DNA from 3 places in the Proteus faecis genome. Region 1 is predicted to be linked to each of the others. Evidence: predicted binding sites of a transcription regulator. Region 1 holds the regulator's gene; each other region holds the start of a gene.
What was found. Region 1 encodes PurR, which represses purine synthesis genes. Its sites were predicted from a motif close to CANGCAAACGTTTGCNTG; they were not measured.

Region 2: a site for PurR is predicted at 5,638-5,655, ahead of cvpA (colicin V production protein). Genes of this name have one in related genera too.
Region 3: a site for PurR is predicted at 5,124-5,141, ahead of guaB (IMP dehydrogenase). Genes of this name have one in related genera too.

Annotation. Positions count from the first base shown of each region.
Region 1 covers NZ_JASVWV010000001.1:197,202-205,335, forward strand. Annotated here, with positions in the region: gene QSH13_RS00910 (sulfite exporter TauE/SafE family protein) at 1-771, shown strand, start outside; gene sodB (superoxide dismutase [Fe]) at 1,305-1,883, shown strand; gene cydH (cytochrome bd-I oxidase subunit CydH) at 2,019-2,102, opposite strand; gene purR (HTH-type transcriptional repressor PurR) at 2,370-3,395, shown strand; gene punR (DNA-binding transcriptional activator PunR) at 3,422-4,324, opposite strand; gene punC (purine nucleoside transporter PunC) at 4,443-5,660, shown strand; gene cfa (cyclopropane fatty acyl phospholipid synthase) at 5,964-7,118, shown strand; gene QSH13_RS00940 (riboflavin synthase subunit alpha) at 7,210-7,860, opposite strand.
Region 2 covers NZ_JASVWV010000015.1:5,134-13,267, forward strand. Annotated here, with positions in the region: gene QSH13_RS15630 (LacI family DNA-binding transcriptional regulator) at 1-404, shown strand, start outside; gene yfcD (NUDIX hydrolase YfcD) at 401-943, opposite strand; gene QSH13_RS15640 (glutathione binding-like protein) at 1,142-1,756, shown strand; gene QSH13_RS15645 (TIGR01777 family oxidoreductase) at 1,823-2,728, shown strand; gene QSH13_RS15650 (UbiX family flavin prenyltransferase) at 2,842-3,423, opposite strand; gene purF (amidophosphoribosyltransferase) at 3,543-5,060, opposite strand; gene cvpA (colicin V production protein) at 5,091-5,582, opposite strand; gene dedD (cell division protein DedD) at 5,768-6,418, opposite strand; gene folC (bifunctional tetrahydrofolate synthase/dihydrofolate synthase) at 6,408-7,706, opposite strand; gene accD (acetyl-CoA carboxylase, carboxyltransferase subunit beta) at 7,699-8,134, opposite strand, start outside.
Region 3 covers NZ_JASVWV010000003.1:25,522-33,655, reverse strand. Annotated here, with positions in the region: gene QSH13_RS05745 (S9 family peptidase) at 1-1,120, shown strand, start outside; gene QSH13_RS05740 (TonB-dependent receptor) at 1,291-3,534, shown strand; gene xseA (exodeoxyribonuclease VII large subunit) at 3,650-5,032, opposite strand; gene guaB (IMP dehydrogenase) at 5,202-6,668, shown strand; gene guaA (glutamine-hydrolyzing GMP synthase) at 6,770-8,134, shown strand, end outside.

The DNA of each region.
Region 1 (8,134 bases):
TTTTTTGCTGGGCTACTTGGCATAGGAGGCGGTGCAATCATTGTTCCGGTAGTAATGTATGTTGTGAGTCAACAAGCTATTCCAATAGATATGGTGATGAAAATTGCCTTATCTACCTCCTTCTCTGTCATTATATTTTCTACAGCATCTTCAGCGTATTCTCATAACAAACACAAAGCCATTTTATGGCAGCAATTTCCTCTATTATCTATCGGCACTATCATCGGTATGCTTGTTGGGACATTTCTGGTACAAAAAATGTCAAATACGATATTACAAATCGTGTTCTGTATTTTCATGGTATATACCATCTATGGATTATTAACTAAAAAGAAAGAAGCGGAACGTATTGAAAACGTGAAAGATCCTACTGTTTCAAAACCAGCGTTAACAAGTGGCGGCTCTTTGATTGGCTTTATATCCAGTTTTATTGGTATTGCAGGTGGTACGATCACCATTCCTCTTTTAAGTCATTGGGGATTTAATACCCGTAAATGCATTGCGACATCATCAATGATCGGCGTTATTATTGCCTCTATCGGGACTATAATGGGTATTATTTATGGGTGGGGTCAAACAAATATTAATGACTATTACTTAGGCTTTATCTATTTACCTGCCTTTATCGGAATAAGTATTACCAGCATTCTCTTCGCACCTATCGGTGTGAAAGTCGCTTATCGACTTCCTATCCCAAGAGTTCGCCAAATATTTGCATTATTTCTATTCTTAGTCGTGGTGAAAATGATATATACGCTTATTATGGAATAATAACTTGTTAATGAAATAAGCTTTTTGAGGATAATTTCTAGGAATTACAAACAAGGCCTATGCTAATTAAAATAAAGGTAATTCCTAGTTAAACCAACTCTTTTCAAAGGAGAAATCATAATTACAACATAATAACAGCCTAACATAACTATAAATATTTTATTTTAGTTACAATTTTTAGCTTTAAAAACCATGTCTTGTTGCCAATCCAGAACTGCCCCCCATTTTATTTGCCAGTCTAATAACCACATAACAGAATGAAATTTGTACTTTTTACTTCTCTCATTATAAATGCCATTTTGCTACTTTACGTGTAGGCAAGAGGGATATACTCTTATGAGTATAATTAATCTATATAGCTTATAATTATAGATAAAAGATATTTAGCTGTTATTTCAGCAGATTTTTGTTAAAATAATTAGCAAAATAGTAACAACTTAGTTATTCATTTGCCTCATTCTATCGATTCAAATAATTTTGATGGAATGATTTCAGGCACAAAACCCGAAATAGATAGTTTAAAGGAGTACGCAATGTCTTTCGAATTACCAAAATTACCTTATGCGTTAGATGCTCTTGAACCACACATCTCTAAAGAAACTTTAGAATATCACTACGGCAAACACCACCAAACCTATGTAACTAATTTAAATAACCTAGTTAAAGGTACTGATTTAGAAAGTAAATCTTTAGAAGAAATCATCAAGTCTACTGATGGTGGTGTTTTCAATAACGCTGCACAAGTATGGAACCACACTTTCTACTGGAACTGCTTAGCACCAAATGCAGGTGGCGCACCAACAGGTAAAATTGCTGAAGCTATCAACAAAGCATTTGGCTCTTTTGAAGAATTCAAAAAGCAATTTAATGATGCTGCAGCAAAAAACTTCGGTTCAGGTTGGACTTGGTTAGTTAAAAAAGCTGACGGTTCAGTTGCGATTGTTAACACATCAAATGCTGCAACACCTGTTTCAGGCACAGACAAACCTCTGTTAACTGTAGACGTATGGGAACATGCTTACTATATCGACTACCGCAATGCACGCGTTAAATATTTAGAAGAGTTCTGGGCATTGGTTAACTGGTCATTTGTTGAAGCTAACCTTGCTTAATTTAGTGTGATAATCAAAGGTGAATGAGTAAAATTCATTTTTGATGACATAATAACAAAGGGCCTTGAGCCCTTTGTTATATTCAGTATTCGATAATCTATTACTTAAATTAATCGAGTACTTATTAAAACATGATTAGAAAAGCAGAGTAGAAAAAATAACAATCATAACCAGCGCTGCTATTGCTGTACTCAAACCAAATTTCAGATCCGTATCCATCTATTCTCCCTCAAAATGATTATAATACACATAATTAACCATAACCTTGTCATGGTTAATTATTATTACATATCAGAATTTGTTAAAATAGCGACTAGTGCACAATTTATAACATTGATTAATACTTTCACTTTTGAGCTAGATCATACAAAATTCACAGCTAATCGCTAAATTATTGCCAGTGTTTGCCCTATGTATGACTATACTGGCAGTTAAACCATAAAATTAGATAAAAGAGACCAATGAAGGTCAGGAGTTTTCCACACCATGGCAACAATAAAAGACGTGGCAAAACGCGCAGGCGTATCAACCACGACTGTTTCTCATGTGATCAACAAAACCCGTTTTGTTGCTGAGAACACACGAGCAGCAGTTTGGGCCGCTATAAAAGAATTAAATTATTCGCCAAGTGCCGTTGCGCGTAGCTTAAAAGTCAATCACACAAAATCTATAGGCCTGTTAGCCACGTCCAGTGAAGCTCCTTACTTTGCTGAAGTGATTGAAGCAGTTGAAAATAGTTGTTATAGCAAAGGCTATACCCTGATTTTATGTAACTCACATAACAATCTTGATAAGCAAAAAGCGTATTTAGCCATGCTGGCACAAAAACGTGTTGATGGATTATTAGTCATGTGTTCTGAATATCCCGATCACCTTCTGACTCTTTTAGAAGGCTATCGTAATATTCCAATGGTTGTCATGGATTGGGGCAAAGCGCGTGGTGACTTTACAGATACCATTATCGATAACGCTTTACATGGTGGTTATATCGCAGGTCGTTACCTTATTGAGCGAGGTCATCGTGATATTGGTATTATCCCTGGTCCATTAGAACGGAATACAGGTGGTGGTCGCTTACAAGGTTTCTTAAAAGCCATGGAAGAAGCAAAAATCACAGTAAAAGATGAATGGATTGTACAAGGTGACTTTGAACCAGAATCTGGTTATAAAGCTATGTACCAAATGCTAAATCAAAAACATCGCCCTACTGCTGTTTTTTGTGGTGGTGATGTCATGGCAATGGGCGCAATTTGCGCTGCAGATGAACTTGGTCTGCGTGTTCCTTTAGATATTTCCATTGTGGGTTACGACAATATTCGTAATGCACGTTATTTTACACCAGCGCTAACAACCGTCCATCAGCCAAAAGAGCGTTTAGGTCAAATGGCATTATCAATGTTGCTTGATCGCATCGTCAATAAACGCGAAGACGCCCAAACAATCGAAGTTCATCCGCGATTAGTTGAGCGCCGTTCAGTTGCCGATGGTCCTTTTATCGACTACCGCCGTTAATTCTTATTTATCCAGTTATCTGATTTCTAGCGAAGCCATTCCTCATTTAAGGTTTGGCTATCTCCAAGATAATCTAACAACCATGTCAAAGCAGGCGATTCACTTTTATCGACCCACGTCAGGCAGCATGGGCTGTCTGGCAATGGCTGTGCCAGCTGTAAAGTAACCAGTGTACCTTGTTCAATTAAAGGTTCAGCACGGTGCCAAGGTACCATTCCTACGCATAATCCAGCTAATAAGCATTCAAGCCCCATATCCCATGTCGGTACAACCATTCTACGTTGATTATTTAGCGCCCATGTGTCACGCTTTGGTAAACTGCGTGATGTATCTTCTAAGCATAAACTTGGATAAGGTCGCATTTCATCATCCGTTAGTGGATGTTGTGCTTTCGCTAAAGGGTGATCAACATGACAAACACAACGCCAAGGCATAAATCCCATATCTCGAAAACTATAACGTTCACCAATGGGTGAAGCTCTTGTTGCACCAATAGCTAAATCGACACGACCATTAACTAAAGAATCCCATACGCCATTAAACACTTCAGGGTAGACATACAGTTCAATATCCGGAAAATGACGGTAGAAATCGAGAATAAGTTGTTGTGTTCTTTCAGGTTTAACAATGCCATCAACGGCTATACTGAATTGACCACGCCATCCATTAGAAACTTGTTGGCAAAGATGCCGAGTGTCATTCATTTTTTTGATAACAGATCGTGCTTCTTTGATGAAAATTTTACCTGCATCGGTTAATTCTACATCACGGTGACGACGCTCAAACAGAGGAACAGCAAGCCATTCCTCTAGTTGCCTAACAGTATAACTAACGGCGGATGGCACTCTGTGCAATTCTTGAGCAGCCGAGCTAAAACTTCCTGTTCTTGCGACTGCATCAACAACTTCTAAAGAGTATTCTGACCACATAGAGTTTATTCCTTTGAAAATTTTTCACAGCATTAACCAAATATTCCCGTTTCACAAGTAAAATAGGTCTTAGTTACAATACATAAAATGTTCTACATTACATAGCATAGAAAATAAAATGAATTCTAAAACTTCCACACAATCAAAAACACCTATGAGCTTTATGGTGTACCTAGCAGGTTTGAGTATGCTAGGTTACTTAGCTATTGATATGTACTTACCTGCGTTTGGTATGATGCAACGTGAACTCTCTATCAGCGAAGGTGCTATTAGTAATAGCTTAAGTATCTTTTTATTTGGCTTTGCTGTTGCTCAATTACTTTGGGGACCACTTTCAGACAAAATCGGTCGAAAACCTATTCTTCTAGTTGGTTTAAGTCTTTTCTCTTTAGGCTGTCTTGGTATGCTGTGGGTCGAAAGTGCAACTGGCTTACTTGCTATGCGCTTCCTACAAGCTTTCGGCGTCTGCTCTGCAGCTGTTATTTGGCAAGCTCTTGTCATCGACCGTTTTGATGAATCTCGCGCTCAGCGCGTTTTTGCGTTAATTATGCCACTGGTTGCATTATCACCAGCACTTGCGCCTTTAATCGGTGCATCATTATTAAACCACGGTGGCTGGCGTATGATTTTTATGCTGTTAATGGTAGTAACATTAGTTCTGATGTTACCGACGTTAATGCTAAAAAACATTAAACAAAAATCCGTCACAGATGCAAACCAATCTTCTGCTTCATTTATGACTTTATTAAAATCCCCGCTCTACACTGGTAACGTATTAGTTTACGCGTCTTGTAGTGCAGGTTTCTTTGCTTGGTTAGCTGGCTCCCCCATCATTCTTGAAAAGATGGGCTACTCTCCGCAGGATATCGGTTTAAGTTATATTCCACAGACTATTGCATTTATGGTGGGTGGTTATGGTTGTCGCATTTTACTGTCAAAAATGACAGGTAAAACGCTACTACCACTGTTATTAATTGGTTATGCTGTCAGTATGACTGCGTTATACCTTGTTGCTAAATTTACTGAACCGACATTAACAACTATTTTAATTCCGTTCTGTATTATGGCTGCAATGAATGGCGCATCGTATCCAATTGCAGTATCTAATGCTTTGTCTGCTTATCCTGAAATTAGCGGTAAAGCAGCTGCATTACAAAATGCACTTCAACTTGGCCTTTGTAGTTTAGCTAGCTTTATTGTATCTGCATTTATCAGCCAGCATCCCCTGATTAACACTACTGCAATTATGGCGTTAACAGCGATCCCAATGGCAGTTGGCTACTTTATTCAGCGTAATAAATCTGTTACCAAACACACAGTTCAAGCAACTGAATAATCCCCCCTCTATTTTAAGAGAATTCTCAAAACGGCTATTTTATAAAAAATGGCCGATTTATTTTATAGAGAAAAATAATTCACATATCTATACTTATCTAAACGCTTAACAGCGCTTTATCTATTTTCCTTTCGGATTTTGAGGCATTAAACAAATTATTAGCTGATTATGTGAGATTAGTTGTCTTATTAATTCTATCCGTTCAATTCATATTGAACACAATACTATTTTAATAATATCTATCTACGCACATTCTTTCTTAGTTTATGTCTCTAAACCCGCTTAGTTTACGCCGGAGAGTTTATGAGTACATCTTGTGTAGAAGAAGGCCGAAAGACCTCCAATGATCCTTATAAAAGGATTGCTATCGAACTATTAACCCATGCTGATATTCGCGTTAATGGTTCAGAACCTTATGATATTCAGGTTCATAATCAAAATTTTTATAAAAGAGTATTACAGCAAGGTTCGCTTGGACTCGGTGAAAGCTATATGGATGGCTGGTGGGATTGTGAACGACTGGATATATTTTTTCATAAAGTTTTACGTGCAGGCCTTGAAAACAAGCTTCCCAAAAATCTACATGATATTTTCAGAATTGCGACAGCACGCCTTTTCAATTTACAAACACAAAAACGAGCATGGATGGTAGGTAAAGAACATTACGATCTCGGTAATGATTTATTTATCGCCATGCTTGATCCTAATATGCAATATTCCTGTGGATACTGGAAACAGGCCGATAATCTTGCCCAAGCCCAAGAACATAAATTAGATTTAATTTGCCGAAAATTAGATCTAAAACCAGGAATGACCTTACTAGATATTGGCTGTGGTTGGGGAGGACTTTCTGCTTATGCGGCAAAACATTTTGGTGTTTCTGTCACTGGGGTTACCATTTCTATTGAACAGCAGAAATTGGCACAAGAACGATGCCAAGGACTTGATGTTAATATTATTTTAGAAGACTACCGCGATTTACATGAACAATTTGATCGTATCGTTTCAGTCGGTATGTTTGAGCATGTAGGACCTAAAAACTATGAAACCTATTTTGATGTAGCTCGCCGTAACTTAAAGGAAGAAGGCCTATTTTTATTACACACTATCGGCTCTAACCAAGATAAAGTGAATGTAGATAGTTGGATTAGTAAATATATATTTCCTAATGGTTGTTTACCCTCAATTCAAAAAATTGCAAATGCGATAGATGGTAAGTTCGTCATGGAAGATTGGCACAATTTCGGTGCTGATTACGATAAAACCTTAATGGCATGGTATCAACGATTTTTAGCCTGCTGGCCAGACATTGAGTCAAATTATACACCGCGTTTTAAACGCATGTTTAGCTATTATCTAAATGCGTGTGCAGGTGCATTTAGAGCTAGAGATATTCAATTATGGCAAATCATGTTAAGCCCTAAAGGACATATTGGTGGCTTACAAATTCCACGTTGATTTTTCTTAAAAAGAAAAAGCCAGTTTATTGATTAAACTGGCTTTTTTAGTGCCATTTTTAGCGCAACACATTAATAGTTAATTATGTGTTTCATTCCTTATTTTCATTTTGTTCGGTTGCCACTAATAAAGCTTTCTGCTGTGCCATAACTCGCTCTACCGTATCGACAATTGCCTGAGTTTGCGGATCAAGTTCAATATTGACCTTGTCACCAAGACGTTTACAACCTAATGTTGTTCTATCACGCGTTTCAGGAATTAAATGTACACAAAAACGGTTATTAACCACATCGCCAACAGTTAAGCTGATCCCATCAATACCGATAAAACCTTTGTGTAAAATATATTTCATTAATGCTTTATCAAAAATACGGAACCAGATTTGTAAGTTATTCTCTGACGTAATAATTTTGGCGACTTCAGCCGTTGTCACAATATGACCAGACATCACATGCCCACCAATTTCATCACCATATTTAGCCGCTCGCTCAATATTTACTTCAGAGCCGACTTTTAATTCACCAAGGTTAGTTAAACGTAATGTCTCTTTCACTAAATCAAAGCTAATATGTGTACCTTCAATTTTAGTAACCGTTAAACAGCAACCATTATTTGCAACAGAAGCACCTGTTTCTAAATTGCTGACTAACTCGTTGGGTAATTCAATGATATGGGTACGAAAATCGCCTTTATCTTCGATAGCAATAACCCGCCCTTTTCCCTGAACAATACCTGTAAACATCTTACATCTCCTTGGGTCGATAAACTGGTAAACTCAATTTAGGTTTTATGCTATTCAGGATAACATAGCTCGGATTAATCCAAAGGAACAATTACCGTATTTATTCCTTATTGATTATTACCGTTCAATATAGCGTAAAAACCCCTAATAAATTATCAAAATTCTGTGTTTAAAAAGCCTAACTTCTTTCGTTGCTAATTAAACTTTTATCATTAGAATAAGCGGTCTTGAGGATCTCTTTACGTCATTTTAACAACGCGACGTTTGTTCTCTC
Region 2 (8,134 bases), on a different contig from region 1:
AAAATTATTTAAATGCTGAGCAAAGTGTCACTACGCCAGATCCCGCGTCTATGGCATTCGGTCGGCAAGCATTAACGGAGATTTTATTGCGCCAACCGGAGCTAGATGCGGTTATTTGTAGTCATGAGAGCATTGCGCTGGGTATGATTTTTGAGTGTCAACGTCGATTGATTAAGATCCCTCAAGATCTGGCCATTGCTTGTTTAGAAGGCTCTGAAAATAGCGATCAGATCTCACCTTCCCTCACATCAATTCATTTTGATTATCACAAAATGGGAAAAGAAGCAGGAAAACATCTGATTGCACTTTTACATCGTTTAAAAGACGAAGATGATAACGCTATATTCGAAGATACCGTTATCAACTATGCTTATCGATTTGAGTTAGGGCAAAGCACCCCTTAGTCTACGGTTTCCCTACTTTCTAAACGTGTACTATTGTTACGCGTTAACCAAAGAGAAAGGGCTTTTAATGAATCAGGTGTGAATTCATCACAGCGTTCAGTAATTTCAGAGGGAGTTAGCCAACATACTTCCTCAATTTCTTCTGCTTGCAGAGCGAAAGGCCCATGAGAAACACAGCTAAACAAACTTCCCCATACACGACAACTTTCATCATCATAATAAAATTGACCATGCTCAGCAAATGGGACTCCAGCAATACCTAGCTCTTCTTCTGCTTCACGACGCGCACTTTCAAGTAAATTCTCACCTTGTTGAACCACACCACCCGCAGTAGCGTCTAACCAACCAGGGTAAAAATCTTTTATTTCAGTTCGACGTTGTGCCAAAATTTTTCCCATGCCATCATGAACAACGATGTAAGTTGCTCTATGTCTTAGATTTTCAGCTCGCATTTGTTGACGTGTTGCTTGTGCAACAACTTCATTTTTATCATCAACAATATCAACCCATTCAACCAATGCCGTCTTTTCTTGTTCCATCCTCAACAAACCTTTTTTAACCGATACTAAACGATCGTAATTTTTATCCTGAATATACCAAAATCACTATTTTTCACCACTACAATAATCATACGTGACTTATTTTATCCATCTTGCACTTTTTTGCTTTTTATGATGTTAGAAGGCAGACTGTGATTATGTTGTGTATTTAGTGCCTACTTTATTTTGGAGCTTTTAATGATTGACTTATATTATGCAGATACCCCAAATGGCCAAAAAATAACGCTTTTTCTTGAAGAAACAGGCATACCTTATCAGTTACATCGCATCGATATTAGTCAAGGCGATCAATTTAAACCTGAATTTTTAGCCATTTCGCCCAATAATAAAATTCCCGCAATTGTAGATAACTCACCTATTGATGGAGGTGAACCTATCTCTATTTTTGAATCAGGTGCTATTCTTATCTATCTAGCTGAAAAAAGTGGCAAACTACTCAGTCAACATTTACGAGAAAAAACAACACAACTACAGTGGCTGTTTTGGCAAGTAGGTGGATTTGGTCCGATGTTAGGACAAAATCACCACTTCACCCGTTATGCCACAGAAAAAGTCCCTTATGCAATTAAGCGTTATACTGAAGAAACACAACGTCTATATAGCGTATTAGAGAAACGATTAGCGCAATCACCTTATCTTGGTGGAAAAGAGTACAGCATTGCAGATATCGCTACATATACATGGGCTCGTTTGCACGATCACCACAATATTGATTTAACAAATTATCCTGCAATTAATAAATGGCTAAACAACATTAATCAGCGTCCAGCAACAAAAAAAATCTTTGGATAATATAATCAATTCATATATCAGGATGATATTTATTCTTTATCAAGCAAGCAGATCAGGAGGATTGTGATGAAAATACTTATCACTGGTGGTACAGGATTAATAGGCAAAGCACTAGTTTGTGAGCTAGCACTTGCCAATAATGACATTACGGTGCTTTCTCGTTCGCCTCAAAAAGTTTATTCGCATTTTTGTAATGAAATCACCTGTTGGACTCAACTCAACGATAAACAGGATCTCAATGAGTTTGATGCAGTTATTAATCTTGCTGGAGAGCCGATTGCTGATAATCGTTGGACACCTTCTCAAAAACAAAAGCTGGTTAATAGTCGTTGTCATTTAACCCAGAAATTGGTTGATTTGATTAATGCTAGCGACTCCCCACCCGCTGTTTTTATTTCTGGCTCAGCCGTCGGTTTTTATGGTGATCAAGGTGATACACGAGTCACAGAAGAGACACCTGCAAATCCTGAATTTACACATGAGCTTTGTGCAAAATGGGAGCGTATTGCGCTTGAAGCTCAAACACCATTAACTCGAGTTTGCTTGTTGCGTACAGGGATTGTACTTTCAACTCTCGGTGGCGCACTACCTAAAATGAGTAAACCCTTTAAATTAGGATTAGGTGGCAAATTGGGAAGTGGAAAACAATATATGCCGTGGATCCATATTGATGATATGGTCAGTGCAATTGTTTTCTTGCTTAAGACCCAAGATGCTAAAGGCGCTTTTAACTTAACAGCGCCTAACCCAGTACAAAATAAAGAGTTTACTCGCCTGTTAGGAAAAGCGTTTAATCGCCCAGCCTTAATGACAGTTCCTGAAAGTGTATTACGTCTAGTGATGGGAGAAAGTGCTACATTGGTGTTAGGTGGACAGCAAGCGATACCTGAAAAATTACTCAGTGCTGGCTTTGAATTTCGTTACCCACACTTAGAAGAGGCACTAAAAGATATTATTACCACAGGAAAATGATCTCTTTTTCTATTCTCAATAGTTGGAATAAATACTCTACTGAATAGATGCTCTAAATAATTCAAGATGCAACGTTGTTGACTACGTTGCATCTTGAACTATGACGAATATCTTTAGCGAGCAGGCTTATCCCCTTCCCACCGTTGAAATAAGTCATCAGGTAAATCAATCTCAAACTGATCAAGCACACGATTCACAGTTTGATTAACAATATCATCAATAGTTTTAGGCTGAAAATAGAATGCAGGTACAGGTGGCATAATAACAGCACCTAGTTCAGATGCTTGTGTCATCAATCGTAGATGCCCTAAATGAAGTGGTGTTTCACGCACACACAAGACTAGTTTACGCCCTTCTTTAAGTACAACATCTGCTGCACGAGTGACTAACGTATCTGTATAACTATGAACAATACCTGATAGACTTTTGATAGAGCAAGGTAATATGACCATTCCATTGACACGAAATGAACCAGAAGAGATAGATGCCCCAATATCGCGATCGTCATAAATCACATCCGCTAAAGCATAAATATCTTTCAGCGAATAATCGGTTTCTAATGAAATAGTACGGCGTGCAGCTTGGCTAATCACTAGATGGGTTTCAACTGATGGCACAGATTTTAGTATCTCTAATAAACGTATACCATAAATTGCACCGCTGGCGCCGGTTAGCCCAACTATCAGCTTTTTCATTATAATCCTCAGAATATATATCTTTATTAATCATTATGATGATTAACCCTCAAAAAACAAGCGTCGATGCAGAACACACTAGCATCGACGCTTTATAAGGGAGATATTTTACCGAAAAATTAGCCTTCGTTATAGATTTCCAAATTTTCTATTTCATTCTGATCACGGATCTTATGTTCATCATCACGACGTAGATTTTCTAAATAATCCAAATAATCTTGGTCAATATCTTTCGTAATATAAACACCGTCAAATACAGAACATTCAAACTGATTAATATCAGGATTCTCTTCTTGTACCGCAGCGATTAAATCAGTGAGATCTTGGAAAATAAGTCCATCAGCACCAATTAATTTACGAATTTCATCCACCTCACGTCCATGCGCAATAAGCTCATTGGCATTTGGCATATCAATGCCATACACATTCGGGAAGCGAACTTCTGGCGCAGCTGAAGCAAAATAGACTTTCTTCGCACCCGCTTCTCTTGCAAGTTCGACAATTTGCTCTGACGTTGTACCACGTACAATAGAATCATCAATCAACAGAACATTTTTATCACGAAATTCTGCGCGATTTGCATTCAGTTTACGTCTCACTGACTTACGGCGCTCTTGCTGACCTGGCATAATAAAAGTACGACCAACATAGCGATTTTTGACAAAACCTTGGCGATAAGGTTTATTGAGAATATGCGCAATTTCTAAGGCAATATCGCAAGATGTTTCAGGAATGGGGATCACAACATCAATCTGTAAATCATCCCACTCTTTGGCAATTTTAGCGCCTAATTTCTGCCCCATACGTAAACGTGCATTATAAACCGAAATTTTATCGATAAAGGAATCAGGGCGAGCAAAATAAACATACTCAAATAAACAAGGAATTAACTGCGGATTTTCGGCACATTGGCGAGTAAACAGTTGCCCTTGCTCTGTGATATAAATCGCCTCACCCGGCGCAACATCACGTAAGAATTCAAAACCTAAAGTATCAAGCGCAACACTTTCAGATGCGACCATATATTCATGGCGACCATCATCTAAAGTACGTTTACCCAATACTAACGGACGGATACCAAAAGGATCACGAAAAGCCAGTAAACCGTGACCGATGATCAAAGCAACACAAGCATAAGCACCGCGGAGTTTTTTATGCATTGCTGCAACGGCTGCAAAAATATTATCAGGCTCAAGCGGGAAATGGTCAAAACGGTCTAATTCATATGCCAATACATTAAGCAGGATTTCAGAATCAGAGGTGGTATTGATATGGCGACGCGCTGTTTCAAATAATTGGCGACGTAATAAATGCGCATTGGTTAAATTACCATTATGCGCCAACGTAATACCAAAAGGGGAATTCACATAAAAAGGCTGCGCTTCTGATGCACTAGAACTACCCGCTGTTGGATAACGGACATGCCCTATCCCGATAGTACCTTTTAAACGCAACATATGACGGGTTTCGAACACATCTTTAACCAGTCCGTTTGCTTTACGAAGACGGAAACCATTGTTACCGTCTATCGTTGCAATGCCTGCTGCATCTTGACCTCGGTGTTGTAACACCGTTAACGCATCATAAATTGATTGGTTTACTGGATTAGCTCCAGCGATACCGACAATACCGCACATGAATAGATCCTCATCAGCCAGACGGAGAGGTTATATTCTCTCCGACACGAAACTTGACGCATTTTGTAGGTAGTCAAAGAACCACCTAATAATATGGTTGAATTGAGGAATAAGTTCAGAACGTTGCCAATCAGCGCTATCTGCCATAGGCGTAAACGCGCCTAAAACAAAAAGTAATGCTGAAACTATCAGCACGCCTCTTAAAGCCCCGAAACAGACCCCCAATACACGATCTGTACCTGATAACCCTGTGCGTTGAACAAGAGAGCTAATCACATAATTCACTACAGCACCGACAATCAGTGTCGCAATAAATAACGTGACTATTGCAATCCCGTTACGAACCAGCTCATCTTCAAACCGGGTAAAATAGACGGCAAGATAAGGATAAAACTGACTAGCAACAAAGAAACCACAACCCCAGGTGATGAGTGACAATGCTTCACGAACAAAGCCACGGATCAGGCTGACTAATGCGGAAAAACCAATAATGGCAATGATGGCGTAATCTATCCAGACCATAAATTTTTTATCCAATAATGATGCTCCGCATTAATACGGAAGCATTCTAACAGAAAACGAAAACGTTTGCGTAATGCTAATTTTCGCTAATTTCAAAATAATTTACGGCGATATGAAAAATCATAATCGCCGCAATAAGTTAACGCTTTGTTACATCACTCATCTGATGACTCGTTTAGAAAAAATTAAGGCTTATATGCTCTTACCTCACCTTGTAACCCAGTAAGCTCTTTTAAATGAGGCAAAATAGCCTGTAATTCTGACTTAGATGCACTAGGACCAATGTAAATTCGAGTTACTTGTCCTGCAACTGGGCGAGCGGGTACGGTATATACTGGATAACCTGAGAAATGCATTTTCGCAATAATTTCTTCTACCTTCGCCGCATTTTTCAACGCACCCAATTGAACAACCCAAGCCTCACCTTTTGGTGGCTTAGTTTCTTGCACTGGCGGTGTGGATGGTTGTACCGGTGGCGTAACCACAGCAGGAGGCTCTGGTGTAGGGGTTGGTTGTGGTGATGGTTCTACTGGTGTAACAGGTACAACAGCAGGTGATTCAGGGGTTGTAACGGCAGGTTGCTCAACGCCAGTCACTGCTTCAGAAATCATACCTTCAGATGCACCTTCTGATGGAGTCGAAGGCACAGAGGTTTGCTCTATCGGGGCGATAGATTCTATTTCTTGCTCATCACCTGGTTTGGGTACTAAAGGAATAGAGGCGAACTGGTCTTCGTTATATTTCTTATCGCCGTCGAGTAGAGCAGGTAAAAAAATAACCCCTACTGCCACCAATACAACGGCACCGACTAAGCGATTTTGAAATTTACTTGCCACCCACACGCTCCTTTTCCAAAAGTTCCATTACATGTGCGACTGTATGAAATGAACCACAAACCACAACAATATCGTTAGGTGCAGCATCAGAGATGGCTTGTTGCCATGCATTTTCAACACTATCGAATACCATTGGTTTCTCAAGATGCTGAGCTAACACCTCAGCAGAAGCACCACGAAATTCATTAAGTGGAGCAACATACCAATGATCAGCTAATGGTGTTAAGCACGCTAATGTTCCTGCAATATCTTTATCGCCCAGCATACCAACAACAATACGTACTTGAGTATCAGATTTTTTCGGTAATTGTGATAATTTTTCCGCTAAATATCCTGCAGCATGAGGATTATGAGCCACATCAAAGATAACCAGAGGATGTTGCGAAATTACCTGAAAACGCCCCGGCAATTGAGCACGAGACATACCTTCAACAATACTGTGCTGTGTTATTGCTTGGCTGATTTTATCATCAGATTGGAGTAAGCAACGAATAACACCCATTGCAGTTGCAGCATTGGCTAGCGGAATATTAGGGATTGGTAATGCATCAAATTCACAGTCAACACAATGCCAATGCCAATGCTCACCTTCAATAGCAAAAGACCAATCTGCTCCTCGGCGAAAAAGCTTAGCTTGTTTTTCATTAGCAACTTGGGCTATGGAATGAGGCATATCCGGTTCACCTACAACAGCATAGTGATTGGATCGAAAAATACCAGCTTTCTCGTGACCAATATGCTCCCTATCGGCACCTAACCAATCAGTATGATCGAGGGCAATACTTGTAATAGCAGCAACGTCCGCATCAACGATATTTGTCGCATCTAACCGACCACCTAATCCTACTTCAAGAATAACGACATCAAGTTGTGCTTGTTGAAATAACTTCAGCGCAGCTAAAGTGCCATATTCAAAAAAGGTCAGCGAAATATCGCCTCTAGCTTGTTCAATTTCTGCAAAAACTTCGCAAAAAGCACTTTCGGAGAGCTCTTTGCCTTGGATACGAACGCGTTCTGTATAACGAACAAGATGAGGGGAACTATAAACGCCGACTTTCAATCCTGATGCCATCAAGATTGACTCTAGCATATGACAGGTTGTGCCTTTTCCATTTGTACCTGAGACAGTAATTACCTTAGGTGCGGGACGTAACACGTTTAATACTTTTCCTACCTTGCCTACTCGCTCTAACCCCATATCAATGGCACTGGAGTGTAAGTGTTCAAGATAAGAAAGCCACACCGACAAAGGCGATGTGGCTTTAGGAGCAGTTATGATATTAGACATCTTCTTTTTTATTCGTTTCGATGTTAATTTCTGGCTCGTTGTCTGTAGACTCAATTTCATCAGCAATCATTTCTTCACTAATGATTTCATCTTCATCTTCGACTAAATCATACTGAGTCAGCTTAGCCAGTAATTCAGCTAGCTCATCACGCATTTCAGGGCGGCGAATAATCATATCAATCGCCCCTTTTTCTAACAGAAACTCACTACGCTGGAAACCAGCAGGTAGTTTTTCACGTACTGTTTGTTCGATAACACGAGGACCAGCAAAACCAATTAGTGCTTTAGGTTCAGCAACGTTGATATCACCTAACATTGCAAGACTTGCAGAAACACCGCCCATTGTAGGGTCTGTCATGACGGAAATATAAGGTAAGCCACGCTCCTGCATTTTTGCTAATGCTGCACTCGTTTTTGCCATTTGCATT
Region 3 (8,134 bases), on a different contig from region 1:
CGATTTAGAAGGTTTTGATCTCTTTAATCGCTGGTTGGTTGTTGAAGAAAGAAAACAAGGTCTCGTGTTATTACGCCAGATTGATTGGAAAACAGGTCAATCAACTTATGTTACGTTTGACGATCCTGTTTATATGGCATGGCTAGGGTTTAACCCGCAAGCAGATAGCGAAGAGCTTCGCTTTGGTTATACTTCTATGACAACGCCGTCTTCAACTTATCAATGGAATATGCAAACGCATCAAAAGCAGTTACTTAAACAACAAGAAGTAAAAGGCTTTGAACGCGATCTGTATGAAAGTGAGCGTATTTGGGTAAAAGCACAAGATGGTGTTGAAGTTCCTGTATCATTGGTTTATCGCAAAGATTTATTTAAGAAAGGTGAAAACCCTATCTTAATTTATGGCTATGGCTCTTACGGTAGTAGCATTGATCCTTCATTTAGCTCACCTCGTTTAAGTTTGTTAGACAGAGGCTTTGTTTATGCGATTGTGCATGTGCGTGGTGGTGGTGAATTAGGTAAGCGTTGGTATAACCAAGGTAAAATGGAACATAAAGTTAATACTTTTACTGACTTTATTGATGCCACTAAATACCTAATTGCCAAAGGTTATGGAGCACCTAAACATGTTTATGCAATGGGAGGCAGTGCGGGAGGATTATTAATGGGCGCCGTTGTGAATATGGCACCAGAATTATACCGTGGTGTGGTATCTCAAGTTCCATTCGTGGACGTTGTGACAACAATGCTCGATGCTTCAATTCCTTTAACAACAGGGGAATATGAAGAGTGGGGGGATCCTGCGGATAAAGAAGTTTATTTCCGCTTAAAATCGTATAGCCCATACGATAATGTGGTTGCTAAGGACTATCCTCATTTATTAGTCACAACAGGATTACATGACTCACAAGTACAATATTGGGAGCCTGCAAAATGGGTTGCTAAATTACGTGAATTAAAAACAGATAATAACCTACTATTGCTTGATACTAATATGAGTGCAGGGCATGGTGGCAAATCAGGACGTTTTAATCGTTTACGTGATACAGCAAAAGAATATGCCTTTATTCTGATGTTAGAACAGCCTGACGTCTATTTTAAAACTCAAAATATAAAATAGAATAATCGGTATAATAAATCAGTTTAATAATTTAGCCTGTCTCTCTTTAAGAGGGACAGTGCTATTATTTAAAACGAATATAACAATAATAATATTTTCTAGTTTAATCACTTTATATTTATATAAAGCAACGTGAGCCTATTTAAATAAAAATAAAGAATAGGTTTATTATGAAAGTTACAAGGAAAATACTTAGCACTCTTATTTTATTTTCGGGTGTTAATCATTTTGTCATCGCATCTGAAACAGATAAAGCAGTTCAATTTAGTAGCTTAAAAGTTTCATCAGCACAAAAAGAAACACCAGAACAAAAAGCATTGGGAAAACCGGGGGCTTATAGCGCTATTGGTGAAATTAATAATCTTGAATCTGTAGAACAAGCATTACGTTCAACGCCAGGAACGTATACTCAAATGGATGTAAGTCAACCGGGCGTTAGTGTCAATATTCGCGGGCTTAGTGGTTTTGGGCGTGTGAATATGATGGTGGATGGTGTCACACAAACAACATATAGCACATCACCTAGTCAAATTAGCCATGGCGGCCAACCATATAACCAATTTAATAGCATGCTTGACCCAAACTTTATTGTTCAAGTGGATATTTCGCGAGGCCAACAAGATGGTGAAAATAGCATCAATGCCTTGGCAGGTAGCGCTAACTTTAAAACTATTGGTGTAGAAGATGTTTTATTTAAAGGGAATTCATGGGGAGTAAGAAGTAAAGCTGCTGGTGGTACGAATGGTCTAGGTTATAACGGTATGGTTGCTTTTGCTGGGCAACGTTCCCTATTTAATGATGATGGTTCAGTTGGCGCAATGCTTGCTTTAAGTGGACATAAAATAGAATCGTCTTATAAGAATGGTGCAGGATTTAATAGTGAAGAATTTGCCACTAATAAACACTTTAATCAAAAACCACATTCAGAATTGGCGAAAATTAATATTAAACCTAATGACTCTCATGAATTAGAATTAAGTGGTCGATTTTATAATAATAATTTTAATAGGCGTAAAATTGATGCCAAAGATTATTATGCAAAATATCGCTATACGCCATTAAATGACCTTTTTGATAGTGAAATTCGCTTAAGTCACAGCCAAGCATCTCAAAAATTTGAAGGTGATTCTTTAATGAGCTTGCGTAATGCAAATGCAGAAAATATCTCTGATTCATTAGTGGCTAAAAATACTAGTCGTTTTAATTATGGTGAATTAGATATGGCATTTACATTAGGTTCAAAGTTAATGTTTACAGAATATAAACGTAGCGTTATTGCCCCATCGACAGATGCTTGGCAAGCAAACAATATGGTTGAAAATAACGCGTTTGCACCTAAAGGGAAAAATAATTTAACCAGCTTCTTTTCACAAATGAAATTTGAATATGACATTTATACGTTAGATCTCAATTTAAATTATGTGGATTACAATATAAAAGGACATAAACCGGCGTGTGCTAGCCGTGATGCGTGTTTCCCTGAAGGTGCAATGGATCTTAATCGCCATGATAGAAATTGGGAGCCGGGAATGCTAATTGCAGCTGAAATTATTCCTGAATTTCAGCCTTTTGCAAGTTATGCTTACACTATGAGAGCGCCAACTTCACAAGAGATCTTCTTTGCCAATGAAGGTGGTGCGTCAATGAACCCATATTTAAAGAGTGAAAAGGCTGATACATTCCAACTTGGATTTAATAGTTATCGTCCTGATTTAATTATTGAAGGGGATAGCTTACGATTTAAAGGATTGTGGTATCACACCAAGATCAAAAATTATATTTCTAGTGAATCTTTTATCGTGTGTAAAGGAGGGATCCGTTGTAGAGCGGATGATTCACTAACATTGGATGACTACGCCAATATGGAAAATGATGGTAATATTCATCTTCATACTAACAGTATCGATCCTGTGACTTTGCGTGGTTATGAGTTACAAGCTAATTATGATGCAGGGATATTTTACGCTAACCTTTCCTATAGTGATCAACGCACTTCACAACCCACATCAATTGCGAGTTTAGATTTTGGACAAACTCCGGCTTCAGAACTTCCTAAATATTATGCCACTATTGATACTGGTGTTCGCTTCTTTGATGACCGGTCATTAGAATTAGGCACAGTGATCCAAATAACAGGTAAATCACGTAAATCTGCACCGGAAGGAATAGACTACGATTTAGGTATAGTACCTATGGTAGAGCAAGAAAAAATCCCAACGATAATTGACGTTTACAGTAATTATCAAATTAATAAAAATGTCTCATTGAAATTTGCTGTGCATAATTTAATGAATAAAAATTATTCTAATGCACTTGATAGAAGTAATTCATCACCAATTATGCAAGATCCGGGGGCTAACACACAGACCGCTCGCGGTAGAAGTTACTTGTTTGCAGGAGAAGTGCGTTTTTAGTATTCAATGATAATTATCTAAAAATACCATCTGAATAGATAAATAATAAAAGACGGCATCAAATATGATTTTGATGCCGTCTTTCTTTTGTATGAAATTAAATCAGCAATGAAGGTTAATTATCACTTTTAGTGGTTGTTTTACGTTTTGTTCTTATTTTTTGTGTTTTAACTACTTCACTAGTGATCCAGCCATCTTCAACACGGGTTTTTAGTGGATCACCCACTTTTACTTGTTTAGTATTTTTCAGCACCTCTCCAGACACTGTTTCACTAATACTGTAACCGCGAGAAAGTGTTGCGAGAGGGCTCACACTTTCTAATCGAGAACAGCTAATTGCAAACTGTTCACGTTGACGAGATAACTGTTGTGAAATACTTTCTCGCATACGGTAAATCAACAGTTGTTGTTGACGAAGTAATGCCTGAATTTGGGAGCTAGGTTCTTGGTAGTTAAGGCGTTTTTGTAGTTGTATTTGTTGATGTTGCTTGGCTTGAAATAGTCGTTGAAAACTAGAAACTAAACGCTGTTGTGTGGAAGCTAATACATTTTGCTGACGAGCAAGGCGTAAATGAGGATGCTGTTGCTGCAAACGATGATGGAGCTGTGTTATTGCACGAAGTTTTTTCGCTAAATAGTAATCCATTGCCATTTCGAGGCGTTGTTGTTGCGATTGTAATTGGCGCAATAGCTCAAGTTTGTTACGACTAATGAGTTCTGCCGCAGCAGAGGGGGTTGGTGCTCTAAGGTCGGCAATAAAATCAGCAATGGTCACATCGGTTTCATGACCAACTGCACTCACAATTGGAATTTCACTGGCAAAAATAGCACGAGCAACACGTTCATCATTAAACGCCCAGAGATCTTCTAATGAACCACCACCACGGCCAACAATTAAAACATCACACTCTTTACGGCGATTAGCAAGTTCGATGGCATGAACAATCTGCATAGGCGCTTCAATACCTTGAACAGCAGTAGGGTAGATAAGCACAGGTAATGAAGGATCACGACGGCGAAGAATATTTAAAATATCGTGTAATGCTGCACCCGTTGAAGATGTGATGACCCCGATTTGTTTTGCTGGTGATGGCAACGGTTTTTTGTAAATGGCATCAAATAATCCTTCTGCACTGAGTTTTTGTTTTAATAGTTCAAATTGTTGTTGTAGAAGTCCGTCACCAGCTGGTTGCATACTTTCAACAATCAATTGGTAATCGCCTCGTGGTTCATACAAGGTAATTGTTGCGCGAACTAAGACTTGCTGACCATGCTGAGGGCGAAAAGTTACTTTAGTATTTTGCCCACGAAACATCGCAGCTCTAATTTGGGCATTAGTATCCTTTAACGTAAAATACCAGTGACCAGAAGAGGGCTGAGTAAAATTGGAAATTTCAGCACTGATCCAAATGCGACCCATTTCCATTTCTAATAACTGGCGAACGGTCTTATTTAGACGGCTAACAGTAAAAATATTATTGTTTATCGGTAGTGTCATGTGAGCCAGATCAAATTTTAAAACAAAGACTTAATTGATTGATACTACCTAAGTTAGTGGTAGGGTCAATAAAATTTTTGAAAAAAAGCTAGAAGCAACCGATTTCGGTGTGTATAATGCCGCGGCAATATTTTCTATTTCCTAAAAGCCGCCTTGGTGAGATATTGCTATGTTACGAATTAAAAAAGAAGCACTTACATTTGATGATGTTTTGTTAGTTCCTGCACACTCCACTGTTCTTCCTAATACTGCCGACTTATCTACTCAACTGACTGAAACAATCCGCCTAAATGTTCCTATGCTTTCTGCTGCAATGGACACTGTGACTGAAGCCCCTTTAGCTATTGCATTAGCTCAAGAAGGTGGAATTGGTTTTATCCACAAAAACATGTCTATCGAACGCCAAGCTGAAGAAGTTCGTCGCGTGAAAAAACATGAAAGTGGTGTTGTCACTGATCCTATCACCGTAACACCGGAAACTTCTTTACGTGAAGTTCAAGCAATGACTGAACGCAATGGCTTTGCGGGTTATCCTGTTGTGACTAATGATAACGAATTAGTTGGTATTATTACTGGCCGTGATGTTCGTTTTGTTACTGATTTAGACCAACCCGTTACTGCGGTAATGACACCTAAAGAACGTTTAGTTACGGTACAAGAAGGTGAAGCACGCGATATCGTTATGCAAAAAATGCATGAAAAACGTGTAGAAAAAGCGTTAGTGGTTGATAACCACTTCCACCTGAAAGGTATGATCACAGTAAAAGATTTCAAAAAAGCAGAACGTAAACCTAATGCTTGTAAAGACGAACACGGTCGTTTACGTGTAGGTGCAGCTGTTGGTGCGGGTGCAGGTAATGAAGAGCGCGTGGCAGCATTAGTCGCGGCTGGTGTAGATGTTTTACTGATTGACTCTTCTCACGGTCATTCTGAAGGTGTATTACAACGTATTCGTGATACTCGTGCTTTATATCCTAACTTACCTATTATTGGTGGTAATGTTGCAACTGCAGAAGGTGCTTTAGCATTAGCTGATGCTGGTGTAAGCGCAGTTAAAGTAGGTATTGGTCCAGGATCAATTTGTACAACACGTATCGTAACAGGCGTTGGTGTACCGCAAATTACCGCTATTGCAGATGCAGTAGAAGCACTGAAAGATCGCAACATTCCTGTTATTGCAGATGGCGGTATTCGTTTCTCTGGTGATATTGCAAAAGCATTAGCAGCAGGCGCGGCTTGTGTTATGGTTGGTTCAATGTTTGCAGGTACTGAAGAATCTCCGGGCGAAATCGAACTGTTCCAAGGCCGTTCTTATAAATCCTATCGTGGCATGGGTTCATTAGGTGCAATGTCTAAAGGTTCATCAGATCGTTACTTCCAAACTGATAATGCAGCAGACAAATTAGTACCAGAAGGTATCGAAGGCCGTGTTGCTTATAAAGGTTTATTGAAAACTATCGTTCACCAACAAATGGGTGGTTTACGTTCATGCATGGGCTTAACAGGCTGCGCAACAATTAAAGAGTTGAATACCAAAGCTGAATTTGTCCGTATCAGTGGTGCTGGTATTCAAGAAAGCCATGTTCATGATGTGACTATCACGAAAGAATCACCTAACTATCGTTTAGGCATGTAATTTATCCCGAGAAAGGCTTGTTTTAGTTATTACCTTGTTTTAATTATAAATTAGCAAGCCTTTCAACTTTATGACTTTATCTGTTTTGGAATTCACCACAAATGACAGCAAATATCCATAATCATCGCATTCTTATCCTTGATTTCGGTTCACAATATACGCAGCTTATTGCTCGTCGTATCCGTGAAATCGGCGTTTATTGTGAACTCTGGGCATGGGATGTTACAGAAGAACAAATTCGTGAATTTAATCCTAATGGTATTATTCTGTCTGGTGGCCCTGAAAGTACTACAGAAGACAATAGTCCTCGAGCACCCGAGTATGTCTTTAATGCAGGCGTTCCTGTATTAGGAATTTGTTATGGTATGCAAACGATGTCGATGCAATTAGGTGGCGACGTCGAAGTTTCTGGTGAGCGTGAATTTGGTTATTCACAAGTTGAAATTCGTGAAACTTGTGCACTGTTCAATGATATTCAAGATTCAGTTAGCGAAGATGGCAAACCATTATTAGATGTGTGGATGAGCCACGGTGACAAAGTTACTGCTATTCCATCAGACTTTGTGACAGTAGCTAGCACCGAAACTTGCCCATTTGCTATTATGGCCAATGAAGAAAAACGCTTTTATGGTGTTCAATTCCATCCAGAAGTTACACATACTCATCAAGGCTTAGCGATTTTAAAACGTTTCGTTTTAGATATTTGTGGCTGTGATGCTCTGTGGACTTCTGCCGCAATTATTGAAGATACCGTTGCTCGTTTAAAAGAGCAAATTGGTGATGATCACGTTATTTTAGCGTTATCAGGTGGTGTTGATTCTTCAGTGACTGCATTACTGTTAAACCGTGCAATTGGTAAGCGTTTAACATGTGTGTTTGTTGATAACGGTTTATTGCGTCTGAATGAAGCAGAACAAGTTATGGAAATGTTTAAAGGTAAATTTGACCTAAATATTATCCATGTTGAAGCAGAAAATCGTTTCTTAACTGCGTTAAAAGGCGAAAACGATCCTGAGAAAAAACGCAAAATCATTGGTCATACATTCATTGAAATCTTTGATGAAGAAGCCGTTAAACAGCCACAAGTTAAATGGTTAGCACAAGGTACTATCTATCCTGATGTGATTGAATCAGCCGCATCAGCAACGGGTAAAGCTCATGTGATTAAATCGCATCACAACGTGGGTGGTTTACCAGAAGATATGAAGTTGGGCTTAGTTGAGCCATTAAAAGAGCTGTTTAAAGACGAAGTACGTAAGATTGGTCTAGAGTTAGGTTTACCATACGATATGCTTTATCGTCACCCATTCCCAGGACCTGGTTTAGGGGTTCGTGTATTAGGTGAGATCAAGAAAGAGTACTGTGATTTATTACGTCGTGCTGATGCTATTTTTATTGAAGAATTGCATAAAGCTGACCTATATAACAAAGTAAGCCAAGCATTTACTGTGTTCTTACCTGTACGT